DNA from 4 places in the Levilactobacillus zymae genome. Region 2 is predicted to be linked to each of the others. Evidence: predicted binding sites of a transcription regulator. Region 2 holds the regulator's gene; each other region holds the start of a gene.
The links. The regulator Rex, encoded in region 2, represses fermentation and respiration genes when NADH is low (regulators of the CRP and FNR family bind a similar motif). The targets are predictions, from matches to a motif close to TTGTGAANTANTTCACAA.
Positions count from the first base shown of each region.

Region 1: a site for Rex is predicted at 2,412-2,429, ahead of RI501_RS00605 (class II fumarate hydratase). Genes of this name have one in related genera too.
Region 3: a site for Rex is predicted at 2,313-2,330, ahead of RI501_RS03275 (NADP-dependent (R)-specific alcohol dehydrogenase). Genes of this name have one in related genera too.
Region 4: a site for Rex is predicted at 1,680-1,697, ahead of adhE (bifunctional acetaldehyde-CoA/alcohol dehydrogenase). Genes of this name have one in related genera too.

Region 1 covers NZ_JAVLAS010000001.1:158,422-162,636, reverse strand. The annotation lists gene pcp (pyroglutamyl-peptidase I) at 1-604, shown strand, start outside; gene RI501_RS00610 (L-lactate dehydrogenase) at 1,287-2,240, shown strand; gene RI501_RS00605 (class II fumarate hydratase) at 2,629-4,011, shown strand; gene RI501_RS00600 (NADPH-dependent FMN reductase) at 4,137-4,215, shown strand, end outside.
Region 2 covers NZ_JAVLAS010000001.1:987,300-991,514, forward strand. The annotation lists gene RI501_RS04445 (ABC-F family ATP-binding cassette domain-containing protein) at 1-1,334, opposite strand, end outside; gene RI501_RS04450 (redox-sensing transcriptional repressor Rex) at 1,700-2,338, shown strand; gene groES (co-chaperone GroES) at 3,010-3,294, shown strand; gene groL (chaperonin GroEL) at 3,361-4,215, shown strand, end outside.
Region 3 covers NZ_JAVLAS010000001.1:740,809-745,023, forward strand. The annotation lists gene RI501_RS03265 (SDR family NAD(P)-dependent oxidoreductase) at 1-433, shown strand, start outside; gene RI501_RS03270 (2-keto-3-deoxygluconate permease) at 445-1,419, shown strand; gene RI501_RS03275 (NADP-dependent (R)-specific alcohol dehydrogenase) at 1,524-2,282, opposite strand; gene RI501_RS03280 (nucleoside hydrolase) at 2,402-3,340, opposite strand; gene RI501_RS03285 (hypothetical protein) at 3,512-3,733, shown strand; gene RI501_RS03290 (aryl-sulfate sulfotransferase) at 3,842-4,215, opposite strand, start outside.
Region 4 covers NZ_JAVLAS010000001.1:2,617,600-2,621,814, reverse strand. The annotation lists gene RI501_RS12455 (glycerophosphodiester phosphodiesterase) at 1-1,318, opposite strand, end outside; gene adhE (bifunctional acetaldehyde-CoA/alcohol dehydrogenase) at 1,728-4,215, shown strand, end outside.

The DNA of each region.
Region 1 (4,215 bases), 830 kb from region 2:
AGTGACGGGGTTTGACCCGTTTGGTAAGGAGACCGTTAATCCCGCCTGGGAAGCCGTGCGGCGGTTACCCGCGACGATTGGGACGGCTACCATCGTCAAGTTAGAGGTGCCCACGGTATTTACACAGAGTGCGGCGGTCGTTCACGCCGCCATCGTGGCCGAACACCCCGACGTGGTCCTCGACATCGGACAAGCCGGCGGGCGCGCGGCGTTGACGCCCGAGCGGGTAGCCATTAATTTGGATGATGCCCGGATAGCCGATAATGCCGGACGACGCCCCCAAGACCAACCCATTCAACCCACGGGCGCGGCGGCGTACTTTACTCAACTACCGGTCAAAGCGATGGTGACCGCCATTCAACGGGCGGGATTGCCCGCACAGGTCTCGACCACGGCGGGAACCTTCGTTTGTAACCATTTGATGTATCAAGTACAGTATCAACGAGCCACCGAGTTTCCGACATTACGTGCGGGCTTCATGCACATCCCCTTTCTACCGGCCCAAGTCAGCCAGCGGCCGAATACTCCCAGCATGGCGTTAAGTGACGCCGTACGGGGAATCACGGCCGGAATTAGGGCCATTGTGACCGCAAATGAAATCTAAGTGCCAGCGCGGGCCCCAAAGCGTTTAGTTGATGAAAAGTGACCATGATTCCCGAACCTGGAATCATGGTCACTTTTGAGTTAAGCACAGATTGTGGAAATTATCCGCCTTACCGGTTGGTCCTGAAGAGGCGGAAACGGGTTGTGGGTGGGCACGACTTGAAGCCCTGAAAGTACCAGGTCTTCAAGCTCGACCTTTGGGTAATCCGGGAAAGAACCCCGAATAACCCAAACGACACCACTGAGCCCCTTCAGGACCGCCCTCACGGCTAAATTGAGCGGAAATTAAACAGAATCTTCCATTGATTGAAGTTGAAAATATTAACTGTGAGACTGCTAGCAATAGGGCATAAGGTGTAAACCTGAGTGGATCTTCGAGTTCATAGTCTCATCCAATTGGGTGGCTTATATCATGGTTAAAAGACACTTGACGGTCTTAAGTCGTGCAAACCACCACTACGACTTTATCCGTTTGGAGTGAGGTCCTGTTTGTTTCGACCCAAAACTACTTGTGAAATTTTGAAAATGATTATTTTTATTTTTAAAAATAATCACAAAAAATTGCATTTTTTAAAAAGCATGTTATGATAAGGGTGACTTTACGACACGAACATAAACTTCACTGGGTGGCGCAGGCTACCCCTTATTAACCGCGTATTGACGCGCTGAAAGGGTGTTTCATTTTGCTTAAACAAACCAAATATCAAAAAGTTGTCTTAGTCGGTGATGGTTCGGTCGGGTCATCGTACGCTTTGCTCATGATGCAACAACCAGTCATGGATGAGCTCGTCATTGTCGATATTGCCAAGGATCACAGCGCGGGCGATGCCATTGATTTGGAAGACACCCAACTCTGGGGGCAGCCTAAGTGGGTCCACGCTGGGACCTACGCCGATGCCAAGGACGCCGATCTGGTCGTCATCACGGCCGGCGTTCCCCGGAAGCCCGGTGAATCGCGGTTAGACTTGGTCAGCAAGAACTTGAAGATCTTGAAGTCCATCGTTTCACCAGTGGTGGAAAGCGGATTTGATGGCATTTTTCTGGTGGCGGCTAATCCCGTCGATATCTTAACGGCCGCTACGCAAAAGCTATCCGGCTTCCCAACGAACCGGGTCTTGGGGACCGGGACGTCACTGGATACGGTGCGCTTACGGGTAGCTTTAGGGAAGCAACTCGGGGTGGCCCCCCAGACGTTGAACGTGAACGTGATCGGGGAACACGGCGATACCCAATTCGCAGCGTATTCTCACGCCATGGTTGGCCACGAAAAGCTCCTCGACGTGGCACGGTCTAAGGGTCTCTCACTGGCCGACTTACAAGCGACCGAAGCGGGAGCACGCAAGAAGGGTGGTCAAATCATCGGCCTGAAGGGCGCCACGTTCTACGGTGTGGCGACGTGCTTAGCGCGAATTACGCGGGCAATCTTAGGAAATGAAGACACGGTACTGCCCGTGGGGGCTTACCTGGATGGCGAATATGGGGTGAAGGACCTGTACTTGGGAACGCCCGCGTTGATTAACGCGCAAGGGGTTGCCCGGGTCTTGCCACTCGACTTAACGGCGGAAGAACGGGGCAAGATGTTAGACTCCGCGGCCGCTATGAAGCAGGTTTTAGACGACGCCATGGCCGTTAATTAATGAATTGAAGTCAATGATTGAGTCTGGGATAAACCATCCCAGACTTTTTTTGTCGGTCGTTTAAGGGATTGAACCGGGCACCTAAGGGAGTGGGCGGTGCAGCGCTAGGCTTTCAAATAATTCTTTTTATTTTGAAAAGATGCGCCAGATTTTTTAAAAATGTTTGTGAAATTGTGAATCCATACACGAGTAGGGTTGTGAAGAGCTATGCAACACCTTATTACGTTTTTTTATACCCCCTTGAGAGTTTGACTATAGCGATAATCCCCAGTTATTCTAGGCTTGTTCGTAAAGTCACAGGGGATTTTTCCAATTTACCGCGAAGAGTCCCCTCCAGTTTTGAAAATAAAAGTTACTAATATCACAAAAAAATTTGGAGGAACTTACCATGGCAGATTATCGCATTGAAGCAGATACCTTAGGTGACGTTAAGATCCCTAGCACCGCTCTTTGGGGCCCGCAAACTGAACGGAGTCGTAACAACTTCCCCACCGGTCAGTTTATGCCCATTGCAATGATTCGCGCATTACTTCAAATTAAGAAGGCCGCTGCGGCATCTAACCAGGATCTGGGCGAGATTTCCCCAGAAAAGGGTGCTCTGATCCAACAAGCCATCGACGACCTGTTGGCCCTGAGCGATGACGACCTACGCCAGGACTTCCCACTACGCGTTTATCAAACGGGTTCTGGGACCCAAACCAACATGAACACTAACGAAGTCGTTGCTAATAAGGCAATGCAACTGAATCCGGACATTGAAGTCCTCCCGAACGACGATGTCAACCACGGGCAAAGTTCCAATGATATCTTCCCAACGGCCATGAACATCACGGCCAGTGTGGCCGTCCAGGAACTGGAAAAGGCCGCACAACACTTAATTGATGAATTAACCGCTAAGCAAAAGGAATACTGGCGCGTGGTTAAGATTGGCCGGACCCACTTACAAGACGCCACGCCGTTAACCTTTGGCCAAGAAGTCAGCGGTTGGGCCAGTGCCATCCAACACGACCTGGACTACCTGAAGTCCTTAGACCCAACTCTTCTGGAATTAGCCATGGGAGGGACGGCCGTCGGAACGGGGTTAAACGCCGCTCCTGGGTTTGCCGAAGAGATCGCGCAGAAGATGACTAAGGTTTACGGGCCAAAGTTCACGGCTAAGTCCAACAAGTTCTACGGCTTAGCCCATCACTCCGGGTTAGACGTGGTTCACGGGGCCATGAAGACTTTAGCCGCCGATCTGATGAAGATCGCTAACGATGTGCGGTTCTTGGCTTCCGGTCCCCGGGCCGCTTATGATGAATTGAACATTCCGGCTAACGAGCCCGGGTCTTCCATCATGCCCGGTAAGGTTAACCCGACTCAAGCCGAAGCCATTACCATGGCCGCCGCACGGGTGATGGGAAACGATGTGACCGTTACGGTAGCTTCTTCCCAAGGGAACTTTGAAATGAACGTGTACAAACCCGTCTTAATCGACGCCTTCCTGGAATCCGCCGAGCTGTTACGCGGTACCATGATGGGCTTTGCCGACAAGCTGATCCACGGGATGACGGTTAACGCTAAGCGGATGGAAGAACTCGTTGACAACTCCTTGATGACCGTCACGGCGTTATCGCCCCACATCGGGTATCACGACAGTGCCAAGATTGCCCAAGCCGCGGACCAAGCCGGATCGACCTTAAAGGAAGCCGCCGTTAAGTCCGGTAAGGTTTCCGCCGAAGACTTCGACAAGTGGGTTGATCCGTTGAAGATGACCAACATCGATCGTTAACCAGCGGGGTGACCACATGGCGATTTTAGCTTTGACGCTACTGGTCGCCGCTGCTGCTAGTTTAGGGGCAGCGGTGGCCAACCTATACGACTAATTGATTAGAGAGAATTGAGAGGATTTTGAGGATGACCAAGCCACACTTTATTGCCTTAGTCGGCACGAACGCTGATTTTTCTTACAACCGTATCTTGTTGCAATTCATGC
Region 2 (4,215 bases):
ACGGTCTTGTCGACGTCGGCGCCGGTAAACAGGAAGCTACCCAGGATCGAGCGGATATCGCCCTCGGGTGTCGTGGGGTGGTCGTCCCAAAGCTCGTGCAAAACGGTCTTCTTGTCGTGCAAGTTGGCCTGGTCCTGGTCGTAGTAACCGGTGTCCACGCCGGTACCGAAGATGATCTGGCCCTTGAGTGCCGGAATCTTCCCGAGAATCGTTTTGAGTAGGGTGGATTTGCCCACCCCGTTAGGCCCCACGATGGCGATGGCCTGGTGTTTCTTGATGTCGAGGTTGATGGGCGAGCACAAGGTCTGGCCGTCGTACCCGACCGCGGCGTTGACCACGTCGAGGACCACGTTGCCGCTTTGACGGTGGGGCCGAAAGGTGAAGCGGGCAACCTTCTCGTCCCCTTCGGGTTTATCCAGCCGGTCCATTTTCTCCAATTGTTTGCGCCGCGCTTGGGCCCGTTTAGTAGTGGAAGCACGGACAATGTTGCGGTTGACAAAGTCTTCAAGTTTCGAGATTTCGGTCTGCTGCTTGTCGTATTCCTTCCATTCCTGTTGGAGTCGTTGGGCCTTTTCGTCGATGAAGTGCGAATAATTTCCCGGGTAATGATGGAGACTGCCACGGGCCATATCGTAGACTTCGGTGGCCACGTGGTCCAGAAAGTAACGGTCATGGGAAACCACGAGCAAGGCTCCCGGATAGCCTTGGAGGTAACCTTCTAGCCAGGTCAGCGTCTCGACGTCTAAGTGGTTGGTGGGTTCGTCCAGGATGAGGAGATCGGGTTTTTCCAGCAGGCGTTTGGCCAAGGCCAGTTGCGTGCGTTGGCCCCCGGAGAGTTCGCTGATGGGTTTATCGTAGAATTCCTCGCCAAATTCAAATCCGTGCAACACGCCGCGAATTTCGGCTTGATAACCGTAGCCGTTCTGATCACTAAAGTCCTGTTGGAGTTGATCGTAGGTTTTGGTGATCTGGTCGAACTGTTCGGTGTCGGCAATCACGCTGGGATCACTCATTTGGGCTTCCAGGTCGTGAATCTTGCGTTCCATGGCGCGCTGCTTGGCAAAGACGGTGAGCATTTCGTCCCAGACCGATTTATCGGAATTTAGTCCCGCATTTTGGGCTTGATACCCCACGGTCAGGCCCCGTTTACGGGTAATTTGACCTTCGTCGGGGGTGGTTTCCCCGGCAATCATTTTAATCAGGGTGGATTTACCAGCCCCGTTGCGCCCGACTAAGGCGACCCGTCCGTGTTCGGCGACGTCGAGATTGACATCGTGGAAGAGGACGGTGGCCCCGAAACGCCGGGTCACTTGTTGGACTTGTAAGAGAATCACAAAACCAACCTCCTTTACGCAATTTGCGGTTATTAATACTCTACATTTTAGCATATTGTGCAGTTAAGCCGAAATATTGTCAGGTTAATTGCCCGCATTTTCCCATCGTGTCGCCCCTGAACGGCTCAGTAAATAAAAAATTGCGTTTTGGATGACTTTGTGAAATAATTTAAAGCGCTGCTCACCGATGCAGATTGTGAAAGCTGATAATAATTATTTGCAATTTCTTTCACAAGATTAGCTGATATGCTATAATCTATAGGAAATGAGGTTTCACAATTGTCGAATAAGTTAAGCCTATAAGTCGTGGGGACTGATGTGGTTTTAGCGATGACCGGCAATAATTGATTAGGAGGTAACATGCTTTGACAGAACAAAAAATTCCACGCGCGACGGCGAAACGATTGCCGATTTATTATCGCTACTTAAACATCCTACTAGATGCCGATAAAACGCGGGTCTCTTCGACGGAGCTTTCTGAAGCCGTAAAGGTCGACTCGGCCACCATTCGGCGGGACTTTTCCTACTTCGGCGCCCTAGGAAAGCGGGGTTACGGCTACGACGTTGAAAGCCTGATTAAGTTCTTCCGCAAGATTTTAAATCAGGACCGGCTGACCAACGTGGCGTTGATCGGGGTCGGAAATATGGGTCACGCGTTGTTGAACTTTAACTTTCACCAAGATAGCAACGTACGGATTAGTGCGGCGTTCGATATTAACGAGGATATTGCGAACACGATCCAAAGCGGGGTTCCAATTTATCCGATGACGGATTTACGGACGCAACTGGAAGAGCAACAAATCCAAGTGGCCATCTTGACGGTCCCATCGGACGTGGCCCAAGAGGTCACAAACGAAGCGGTCGCGGGGGGCATCAAGGGAATCTTGAACTTCACGCCGCTACGCATCACGGTACCTAAGGGCGTGCGGGTCCAAAACGTGGATCTGACCAACGAATTACAAACCTTGATTTACTTCTTGGAACATTACAATCACAAAGATTAAACAAGAGTCGTAGTCTGAAAGGATTACGGCTTTTTTTGTATAAGAGTGCGTCCAGGGGCGGTCAGCGGGCGAGCATTAACGTCATTTCGGTGATTAGCCTGGGCTTGGCTAATTGCCGAAATGGGGTTAAGCGGAACCCGTTGCCCCTGGTAAGCACGTTTCAGCGGCCGCAGATGGCGATAATTTTAAGGCAAAAATCCAGCACCTGTTAATGACAACGCACTTGGCTAATCGGGGTTAAGCGGAACCGGCTGCCCGTCAGTCGCACGTTTCAGCAGCCGCAGATGGCGATAGTTTCAGGACAAAAATCCAGCACCTGTTAATGGCAACGCACTTGGCTAATCGGGTTTAAGCGGAACCCGTTGCCCCTGGTAAGCACGTTTCGGCGATGGCGCAGTGTAAGCGAGAATTTTCCAGCTGAATTAGACTGAAGGTCTAGGGAAAGGTAAGCAAAACCTTAAGTTTCTCAGATTCCGGGTGAAATAAGTGGGGACGTTGCCGGAGTTTAGGTAGAATAGGGACAAATTAGCACTCACCAAGAAAGTTTGCCAAATTCCTTGATTTTTAAAACAAAAAATCATATATTAGAAACTGTGATTAGCACTTATGTTAGTCAAGTGCTAATAGTGCTAAAACTAAAGTTAATTAGTCAGTTTATTGGAGGGATTCAAGTGTTAAAACCATTAGGAGACCGCGTCATTTTAGACCAACCACAAGAACAAGAAGAAACGGTTGGCGGCATTGTGTTAGCAAGTAATGCCCAGGAAAAGCCTCAAACGGCCAACGTCGTTGCAGTCGGTGACGGCCGGGTGTTGGACAATGGCGAAAAGGTTGCGCCAAGCGTCAAGGTTGGCGACAAGGTTTTGTTTGACAAGTATTCCGGTACTGAAGTGAAGTACCAAGACAAGACTTACCTTGTTTTACACGAAAAGGACTTAGTTGCGATTATCGACTAATTCTTTCCCAACGATTGATCCAAAAACTCATTTTTAAAAAAATTTTGTATGAGGTGAACTAGAATAATGGCTAAAGAATTGAAGTTTTCTGAAGATGCACGTAGCGCAATGTTAGCCGGTGTTGACAAGTTAGCCGACACGGTGAAGACCACCTTAGGACCTAAGGGACGTAACGTTGTTTTGGAACAAAGTTACGGTAACCCAACCATCACGAACGATGGGGTGACGATTGCGAAGTCGATCGAATTAGAAGACCACTTTGAAAACATGGGCGCTAAGCTGGTTTCCGAAGTTGCTTCCAAGACCAACGACATCGCTGGTGATGGGACCACGACCGCAACGGTTCTGACCCAAGCCATCGTGAACGAAGGAATGAAGAACGTCACTGCCGGTGCTAACCCAGTTGGTATCCGTCGGGGGATTGAGAAGGCGACGGCTGCCGCAGTTGATGGGTTACACAAGATGTCCCATGACGTGAAGACCAAGGACGATATCGCCCAAATCGCTTCTATTTCTTCTGCTAGCAAAGAAACGGGTTCGCTGATTGCGGATGCCATGGAAAAGGTTGGTAACGACGGGGTCATCACCATTGAAGAATCCCGTGGGGTGGACACCAGCTTGGACGTGGTTGAAGGAATGCAATTCGACCGTGGCTACATGTCACAATACATGGTCACCGACAACGACAAGATGGAAGCTAACTTGGACAACCCATACATCTTGATTACCGACAAGAAGATTGCCAACATTCAAGATATCTTACCATTATTACAATCCGTGGTTGAACAAAGTCGTTCCCTGTTGATCATTGCCGATGACATTACCGGTGAAGCTTTACCAACCTTGGTTCTGAACAAGATGCGGGGAACCTTCAACGTGGTTGCCGTTAAGGCCCCAGGCTTTGGTGACCGGCGGAAGGCT
Region 3 (4,215 bases), 250 kb from region 2:
TATTCAGATTAACTTGACGGGGCCTTACAATACGGTCCACGCCATTTGGGATCATTTCAAGACCAACGGTGGCGGGCGGATTGTTAACGTGTCCTCCGTGGCCGGTAAGATTGGTGGGGGCCTGCTGGGAACGGTGGCTTACGCGTCGTCGAAGGCGGGGCTCAACGGGTTTACCAAGGCAATTGCCAAGGAAGGCGGTAAGTACGGTATTTACGCGAATGCGGTGGCGCCATCCTTCACGCACACCTCGATGACCACTTCGCTATCGGAAGATCCCGTGAAGAACCAGAAGGTCATTGGGATCATTCCGTTGGGGCGGCCGGCCGAAGCCGTGGAAATTGCCCAGATGATCCTGTTCTTTGGGTCGGATGCGGCAAGCTTTATCACGGGTGAGATTGGGGATGCCGATGGTGGCGTTGTGATGGACGGCTAGGAGGGAAAATTATGGCTGAAAATGTTGCGACACCCGTAAAAAAGAAGAAGCATTTTTCCATTCCGGGCGGGAATATCATCATTCCAATGTTTATTGGGGCGTTGATCAACACCTTTTTCCCGTCATTTCTGAAAATTGGTGGCTTTACCACGCCGTTAGCCCAAGGGTCGGGGGCGCTAGTGGGGGCCTTCCTGTTTGTCATTGGGGGCACGATTTCGTTTAAAGCCACGCCCGCAGCCGTGAAGCGGGGCGGAACCATTATTCTGACCAAGATTATCGTGGCCGTGACGCTAGGACTGTTGCTTGGGAAATTATTAAATAATAACTTTTTAGGTCTAAGCGCACTAGCCATTATTGGGGCAATGTCGGGTGCCAATAACGCCATGTATGCGGGAATTGTGCACGACTTTGGGGATGATATCGACGAGGCCGCCGTGGGAATCACGATCCTTAGTGTGGGGCCGTACATCACCATGATTGCCTTAGCGTCGTCGGGGTTGGCCACGTTCTCCATCGTGACGCTATTGGCCACCATCTTGCCATTATTAGTGGGGATGGTCTTAGCGAACCTCTTCCCGGCGGTCAAGAAGATCCTAAACGATGGGATGAACGCCTCAATCGTTGTGGTGGGGTTTGCCTTGGGCTGTACCATGAACTTCCAGCAAATCTTCGTCAGTGGGGCTTCCGGTATCCTATTAGGGGTCATCGTGACGCTGGTCGGCGGGGCCATTACCATCTGGACGGACCGGTTGACCGGGGGTTCCGGGGTGGCCGGAGCCGCTATCTCGAGTTGTGCGGGGGCCAATATGGCAACCCCAGCGGCCTTAGCGGCAGTTGACTCGAGTTACCAGGCGGTTGCCGCGACGGCTACGGCGCAAATCACAGCCGCGGTGGTCGTGACCGCCATCTTGACGCCCACGCTGACGGCTTGGGTGGCTAAGCGGAACGAACGGAAGAAGGCCAAAGTGTTAGATCCGGTTGAGTAAAAACTAGTAGAACCAACAAATAACCCTCAGGCGCAAGCACACGTCTGAGGGTTATTTGTGGTTTTTTGAAAATAAGCGGTTTTACTAGTGGGAACCGGTTGGGTTTATTGGGCGGTGTAACCACCGTCGACCACGAATTCGGCACCGGTGGCGAACTTGGATTCGTTAGAAGCCAAGTAGACACAGATGTAGGCAATGTCATTTGGTTCACCGATGTGGCCCATCGGCGTCTTGGTCCGAGCGGACATCGCCGCTTCGGCACCCGGCAAATCGTCCACTAACGGCGTCTTGATGTAGCCGGGGTGGACGGTGTTGATCCGCACGTCGTAGTCCTTTAAGGCACAGTCTAAGGCGGCGGACTTGGACATAATCCGGACGGCCCCCTTAGAAGCGTTGTAGGCCCCTAAGTTCGGGTCACCAATGAGACCTTCAATGGATGACATGTTAATGATGGAAGCCCCCAGATGCTGGTTCTTCATGCGTTGAATCCCTAATCGGGTACCGAAGAAGACGGCGTCTAAGTTGACGGCGAGTTGCTTCTTCCATTCTGCCGTCGTGGTGTTTTCGATACTCTTATTAACGGCCATCCCGGCGTTGTTGACTACCGTGGTGACGGGGCCAAAGGCCTTTTCCGTCGTATCAAACAAGTCGAGCCAGCCCTGTTCATCAGTTGCATCGTGGCGGAAAAATTGAATCACGTCTGAGTTGCCAATGCGCTTAGCAGCTGCTTCACCGACGTCGGCGTGCCGACCGGTGATCATGACCCGAGCACCTTCTTCAACGAACTTGTTAGCAATTGCTAATCCAATGCCTAAAGTGCCGCCCGTTACGATGGCGACCTTTCCGTCTAATCGATGGCTCATCTCATCAACCTCCATAGATTCTCTGATAGCTTGTTAGCAAGTTCACGAAGATATTGTAAACCACTTGTCAGGGAAGTGCAACCCATATCGCTTATTATTTCACAAGCTGGGATGGGCGGTTAATCAGCTAACTTAGCGAGGTCGTCGATGCGGGCGAAGAACCCGTCGTGGTCGACTTGAGTCACCAGGGTGAGCGGGCGACCGTCTGCCACTTCGTACGTCCGGCCTTGACCGGGCCCCGTGGTTAAGACGTCGCTGGTCACTTCCTTAGTCGTCACGATGGCCGGTGTGTCACTAGCGACCGTGGTGAGCACGTCCCACAAGAAGTAGGTCGAGTTGGTTTCAAAATGTTCCAGTGGGGGGACTAATGCATACCCTTGGCCAATGAAGTCGAGGGCGGGGTGCTGACGTAAAGTGGCCCAGTGTTGCCGGATAGCGGGCGTTAGGGGAACCTGACGGGTACTTTCCAAGCCGACCATTTGAATCGCGATATCACTGTCCCAAACGGTCTTGACGGCTTGTGGGTCCCAGTAGGCGTTCCATTCGACCGTGCCATCTTGTTCGGGTTCAGCAACGTTGCCGCGACCGTCGAAGGTGCCCCCCATCCAGTAGAGCTTGTCAATCTTAGCGGTGATGGTCGGGTCGACTTCTAGGGCCCGGGCCAGGTCGGTCAAGGGACCGGTCATCACTAACGTGGTTTTGCCGGTCGTGGTCTGAACCTTATCGATCAGATCCAGATGAGCGGGTTTGGAAGCCACGGGTGTCTTGACGGTGCCACTTTCGTTTAGGATGGGGAAAGCATCGAGGCTAAAGGCATCCATGCGCCATTCCTTGGGGAACGGGTGCACCCCACGCGAATTAGAGGCCGCCACGTTAAGCGTGGTTCCGTGGCCGAAACGATCAATGATCTTCCGACTGGCGGAAACGGCCGGTTCCAGGTAGGAATCCGCGCCAACGACCCCGACTCCGGTCAAGTGAACGTCGGGCATCTGCAACAACAGCAAGAGTGATACCAAATCGTCGACGCTACCGTCGTGGTTAAAATAGACATTACGCATAAAAAGTCTCTCCCTCTTATTACGAACATTATAATCAAAACTCGCTTTGATAGTTCTTATAATACGGGGAACCGGACTAAATTGCAAGCCCCGTTACCGAAACTTTAGGGCAACGTTAAGCCAACTTTGTTAGACTGAAAAACAATTTAGTTTCTAGAAAGGCGGTTTACCATGCAACCAATTCAAAATCAACGACCGAAAAAGTGGCTCGCCCTCTTAGTAGCGGGGGTTATTCTCTTCTTCGGGGGCGGCGGGACTGGCTACATGCTGGGCCAACAACAGGCCAAGGCCCAACAGACGCAGCAGATGAAAAAGGCGCCTAAAGGCATGGGCGGCAAGCGGCCTAGTGGCCAACCCAGTGGAACGCCAAGTCAGAGTAGCAGTAGCAATTAACGAACATTCCGCGTAAATCTTCGTCTTGGGGCGCGGGCCATAACTTGAATAATTAACGCAAAAGGCCTAGAACGGCACACAACCGTTCTAGGCCTTTTGGATGCTTAATTAAGGTTTGATGGTGGTTAATTTCAGGTTGGACTCACCCGGGTACAACGATAGCCGTTCGGCCCGGTAACTCCAATCGCCGTGCGCGAAGTGGGTGCGGTCGACGTCGAAGACCACCCGGTTCGTCTTCCGGTTGACCTCGACGAATTCACTGCGCTTCCCCCAGTCGGCATAGCCGAAGCCAATCAGCGTGTTGCCCTTGCCGACGGCGTAACTACTACCGACGATGTTGGTGAAGTTGCGCTTGCCTAGGGACTGACCGAATTCCCAGGTCTTGGTGACCGTTCGTTTTAACTGGTTGATCGTCACAATTTCCCCGGCGGACCATTGCTTGGACTGCGCGGTCTTGCCCCGGGTCACGGGAACGTTGTTGT
Region 4 (4,215 bases), 1.6 Mb from region 2:
GGTGGGCGATGGCGGCCTTCAGGTAGGCGTCGAAGCTAGGAATTTTGGCCTGGTAGCCGTTTTCGGAAACCGTTATCTTGGTTAATTGGCTTAGTGTTAGGCTACCAACACGCCGGTTGACGTTCGCCAAAGCCTTGAGATTGGTATCGTGCATGACCACGAATTGATGGTCCTTGGTCTGCTGGATGTCCATTTCCACGTAATCCGGTTGTTCTTGGCTGGTCTTGACCAGCGCCGGAATCGTGTTCTGGACGCCGTTACCGTTGTCGACGCCACGGTGGGCGATCGTCAGGGGCTTGCTGATAGCCAAACCGTTAAGGTAGACCAGGTTGAACGTGACTAGCATGGCGGAGATGATGACCAGCCCGGCAATGATCAGCACGCGAGTCCGGCGTTTGGTGCGAGCCGGCTCGCGGAAACTCAGCAGCATCATGGGCGTGGGTTCGTGATCAGCGTGACTACTGAGGATGATGGACATGAACAGGATGGTGGCGTAGCACACCACAAACTCGGTCAGGACCTCCATCAAGAAGAGGTTGATCGTGGCGGCGACCAGGGCAATCTTGGTGGTATCGAAGTAGAGCTGTCCCAGATAAATGGCGGCGTACACGATGGCCACGACTAGGCTGACCATGGCTAACGTAACCACCATCCGGCTGAAGTAACGCCAGAAGTCGAAGCGGGTGGTGCGCCAACTTTCCCGGATGGCCGCGCGGCTATGGTATTGGTCGAGCATCATCAGGGGTAACACGGCGATTAACCGGATTCCCAGGTAGATGGCCAGCACGTAGAACAAGATTAGAACCGTTGCCCAAATGGGGTTGGCCATTAAGTATGTCGTGATGAAGCTGGGAATTTTGGCCTTATTCAACAGGGGCGTGGAAAACAAGATGCTGCCGAAGGGCATGATGATCAAAAAATAGCCGATGAAGAACAAGAAGGTGCTGGGAGAAGCCCCCGTCAGACTGGTAACGGTGGTTCGTAAGAGCTCGCGGGTGGTTCGCGGTCGGCCAAGGCGAATGTTACGAATCCCCAAAAGGAGGAAGGCAAATTGCCAGTAAACCAGGACCATGATGGCGAGCAGAATAAGTAATAGCCCGAGAATGGCAAGTGGATGCTTAAAGACGATGCTGCCTAAGTTGGTGTACGACACGTAGGGAATTCGTTGCCAGCGAAGTAGTGCGGCGGTGAGCCAACTAAAAATGGGGATAGCACAGTAACTGATAATGATGTTGGTGAGGAAGACTAGCGACACGTAACTTCCCCAATGTTGCCAGAAATGGCGGGTATTTTGGCGCCAAAAGGCCCAAGCTTGCATGATTGATCCAACTCCTCTTTCCCAGAGGCACGACTAGGCGGTCGCCTGTAGTGGTTACGCTAGTCGAGTGAGTGCCCCTTTATCCTTTCAATTTACCACAATCGGGCGGAGGGTTGCGGCTTTTCCGTTCTCAATTTATTGCCAGCTAATTGGAAAAACATGAAAAATGATGACGATGTGAGTGACTTCACACACGAAATTCTTAAAATTTTTGCCGTTAATTTTAATTGTTGTTGTATGCGCTTACAACCCTAAAGGCTTAGGCCATTGTCCTGACGCGAGTTAAACCGCTTGCACTGAAAATTGTGATATTTTGAGCACAAAGTGGTTGACGTTTGAAAGAATGATGGTAAACTAGGACTCGTGAATAAGTTAACAAGATGTTTTCAAGCATAATGGAGGCATAGAGATGTTAAAAGACGTAAACGTAAAATCAACCAAGAAAGACGCCAACACTGAGACCGTCGACCAAATGATCGACCGGTTAGTCACTAAAGCGCACACCGCATTGTGTGCCATGGACGACTTCACCCAAGAAAAAGTGGACCACATTGTGCACCAAATGGCAATTGCCGGATTGGACCACCATATGGAACTGGCCAAGGCCGCATATGAAGAAACCGGACGGGGGAACGTCGAAGACAAGGCCGTGAAGAACATGTTCGCGACCGAAGAGATTTGGCACTCCATCAAAAACGATAAAACGGTCGGCATCATTAAAGACGACCACGAACGCCAATTAATCACCGTGGCCGAACCCCTAGGAATCATCGCCGGGGTTACGCCGGTCACCAACCCGACGTCTACGGCACTATTCAAGTCCTTGATTGCCGTCAAGACGCGGAACCCGATCATCTTCGCCTTTCACCCGCAAGCCCAGAAGTCGTCCGTGATGGCTGCTAAGGTTGTCCGCGACGCTGCGGTAGCCGCCGGTGCGCCTGAAGGTGTGATTCAATGGATCGACAAGCCAAGTCTGGAAGCCACGACCGCGTTGATGAACCACCCGAAGGTTGCCAGTGTGCTGGCCACCGGGGGTCCCGGCATGGTCAAGGCCGCTTACTCCACCGGGAAGCCCGCCTTAGGGGTGGGACCTGGTAACGGCCCAGCCTATATCGAAAAGACCGCCAACATCAAGCGCGCGGTCTACGACATCGTGTTATCCAAGACGTTTGATAACGGGATGGTCTGTGCGTCCGAAAACAGCGCCATCATCGACACCGAAATCTACAACGACGTCAAGAAAGAAATGCAGGCGCGCGGCGTTTACTTCATTAAAAAGGCCGACCATAAGGCCTTAGCCGACGCCATGTTCCGGCCAGAAGGCGGGGTCAAGGGCCCAATCGCGGGGATGTCCGCCATCAAGATTGCCGACCTAGCCGGTATCAAGGTTCCCGCTAACACCAAGGTCTTAGCCGCCGAAGTTACCGGTATCGGCCCGAAGGAACCATTATCTGCCGAAAAGTTGTCACCCGTGCTGTCCGTCTACAAAGCCACGAGTCACGAAGACGCCTTTAAGAAGGCCGACGCATTGCTCCACTTCGGTGGGTTGGGCCACACCGCGTCCATCCACACCCAAGACGACGACTTAGCCACGGACTACGGCATCAAGATGAAGGCCAGCCGGGTGCTGGTCAACACGCCATCCGCGGTCGGGGGGATTGGGAACCTGTACAACGAAATGATTCCTTCCTTAACTCTAGGGACCGGGTCATGGGGTAAGAACTCCGTTTCCCACAACGTCTCGTCCTTCGATCTTCTGAACATTAAAACAATTGCAAAGCGGCGAAATAACATGCAATGGATTAAATTACCTCGGGTTTACTTTGAAAAGACGTCCGTACGGTACCTCGACGATATGCCCGGCATCAAGCGGGTCTTCCTGGTAACCTCCCCATCGATGGTTCAACTGGGTTACGTCGACACGGTCTTAAACGAACTGAAGCGTCGGCCAGACGGGATCGAATACTCCCTTTTCTCCGACGTGGAACCCGATCCAACCACGGACACGGTTAACCGTGGAGTGGCACAGATGCGGACCTTTAAGCCCGACACCATCATCGCTTTAGGTGGGGGGTCACCAATCGATGCCGCTAAGAACATGTGGCTGTTCTACGAAGACCCATCCGCTAGCTTCTTCGGTGCTAAGCAGAAGTTCCTGGACATCCGGAAGCGGACTTACCGGTTCAAGAAGCCATCCAAGGCCCAATTCGTGGCCATTCCAACGACTTCTGGGACCGGGTCCGAAGTGACGCCATTCTCCGTCATCACGGATTCTAAGACCCACGTCAAGTACCCACTGGCCGACTACGCGTTGACGCCGGACGTGGCCATCGTGGACTCGCAGTTTATCGAAACGGTCCCGAAGAAGACGGTCGCTTACTCTGGCTTAGATGTGTTGACCCACGCCATCGAATCTTACGTGTCGAACATGGCGTCGGATTACACCCGGCCATGGTCCCTGCAAGCCATCAAGCTGGTCATGAACAACCTGACCGACTCCTACAACGGTGACGTTCACGCCAGAGCCGAAATGCACAACGCCTCGACCTTAGCTGGGATGGCCTTCGCCAACGCCTTCCTGGGAATCACCCACTCAGTGGCCCACAAGCTCGGCGGCGAGTTCGGTCTGACCCACGGGTTGGCGATTGCGATTACCTTACCACACGTCATCCGGTACAACTTTAAGGAACCGACTAAGTTGTCCATGTGGCCGAAGTACGAATACTTCCGCGCCGACGAAGACTACGCCGAAATCGCGCGCTTCTTGGGCCTGCCAGGCACGACCAAGGAAGAACTGAAGGAAGCCTTGGTCAAGAAGATTATCGACCTGGCCCACTCGGTTAACGTCACGCTGAGCCTGAAGGCCAACGGGGTCGACAAGGCGCACTTCGATAAGG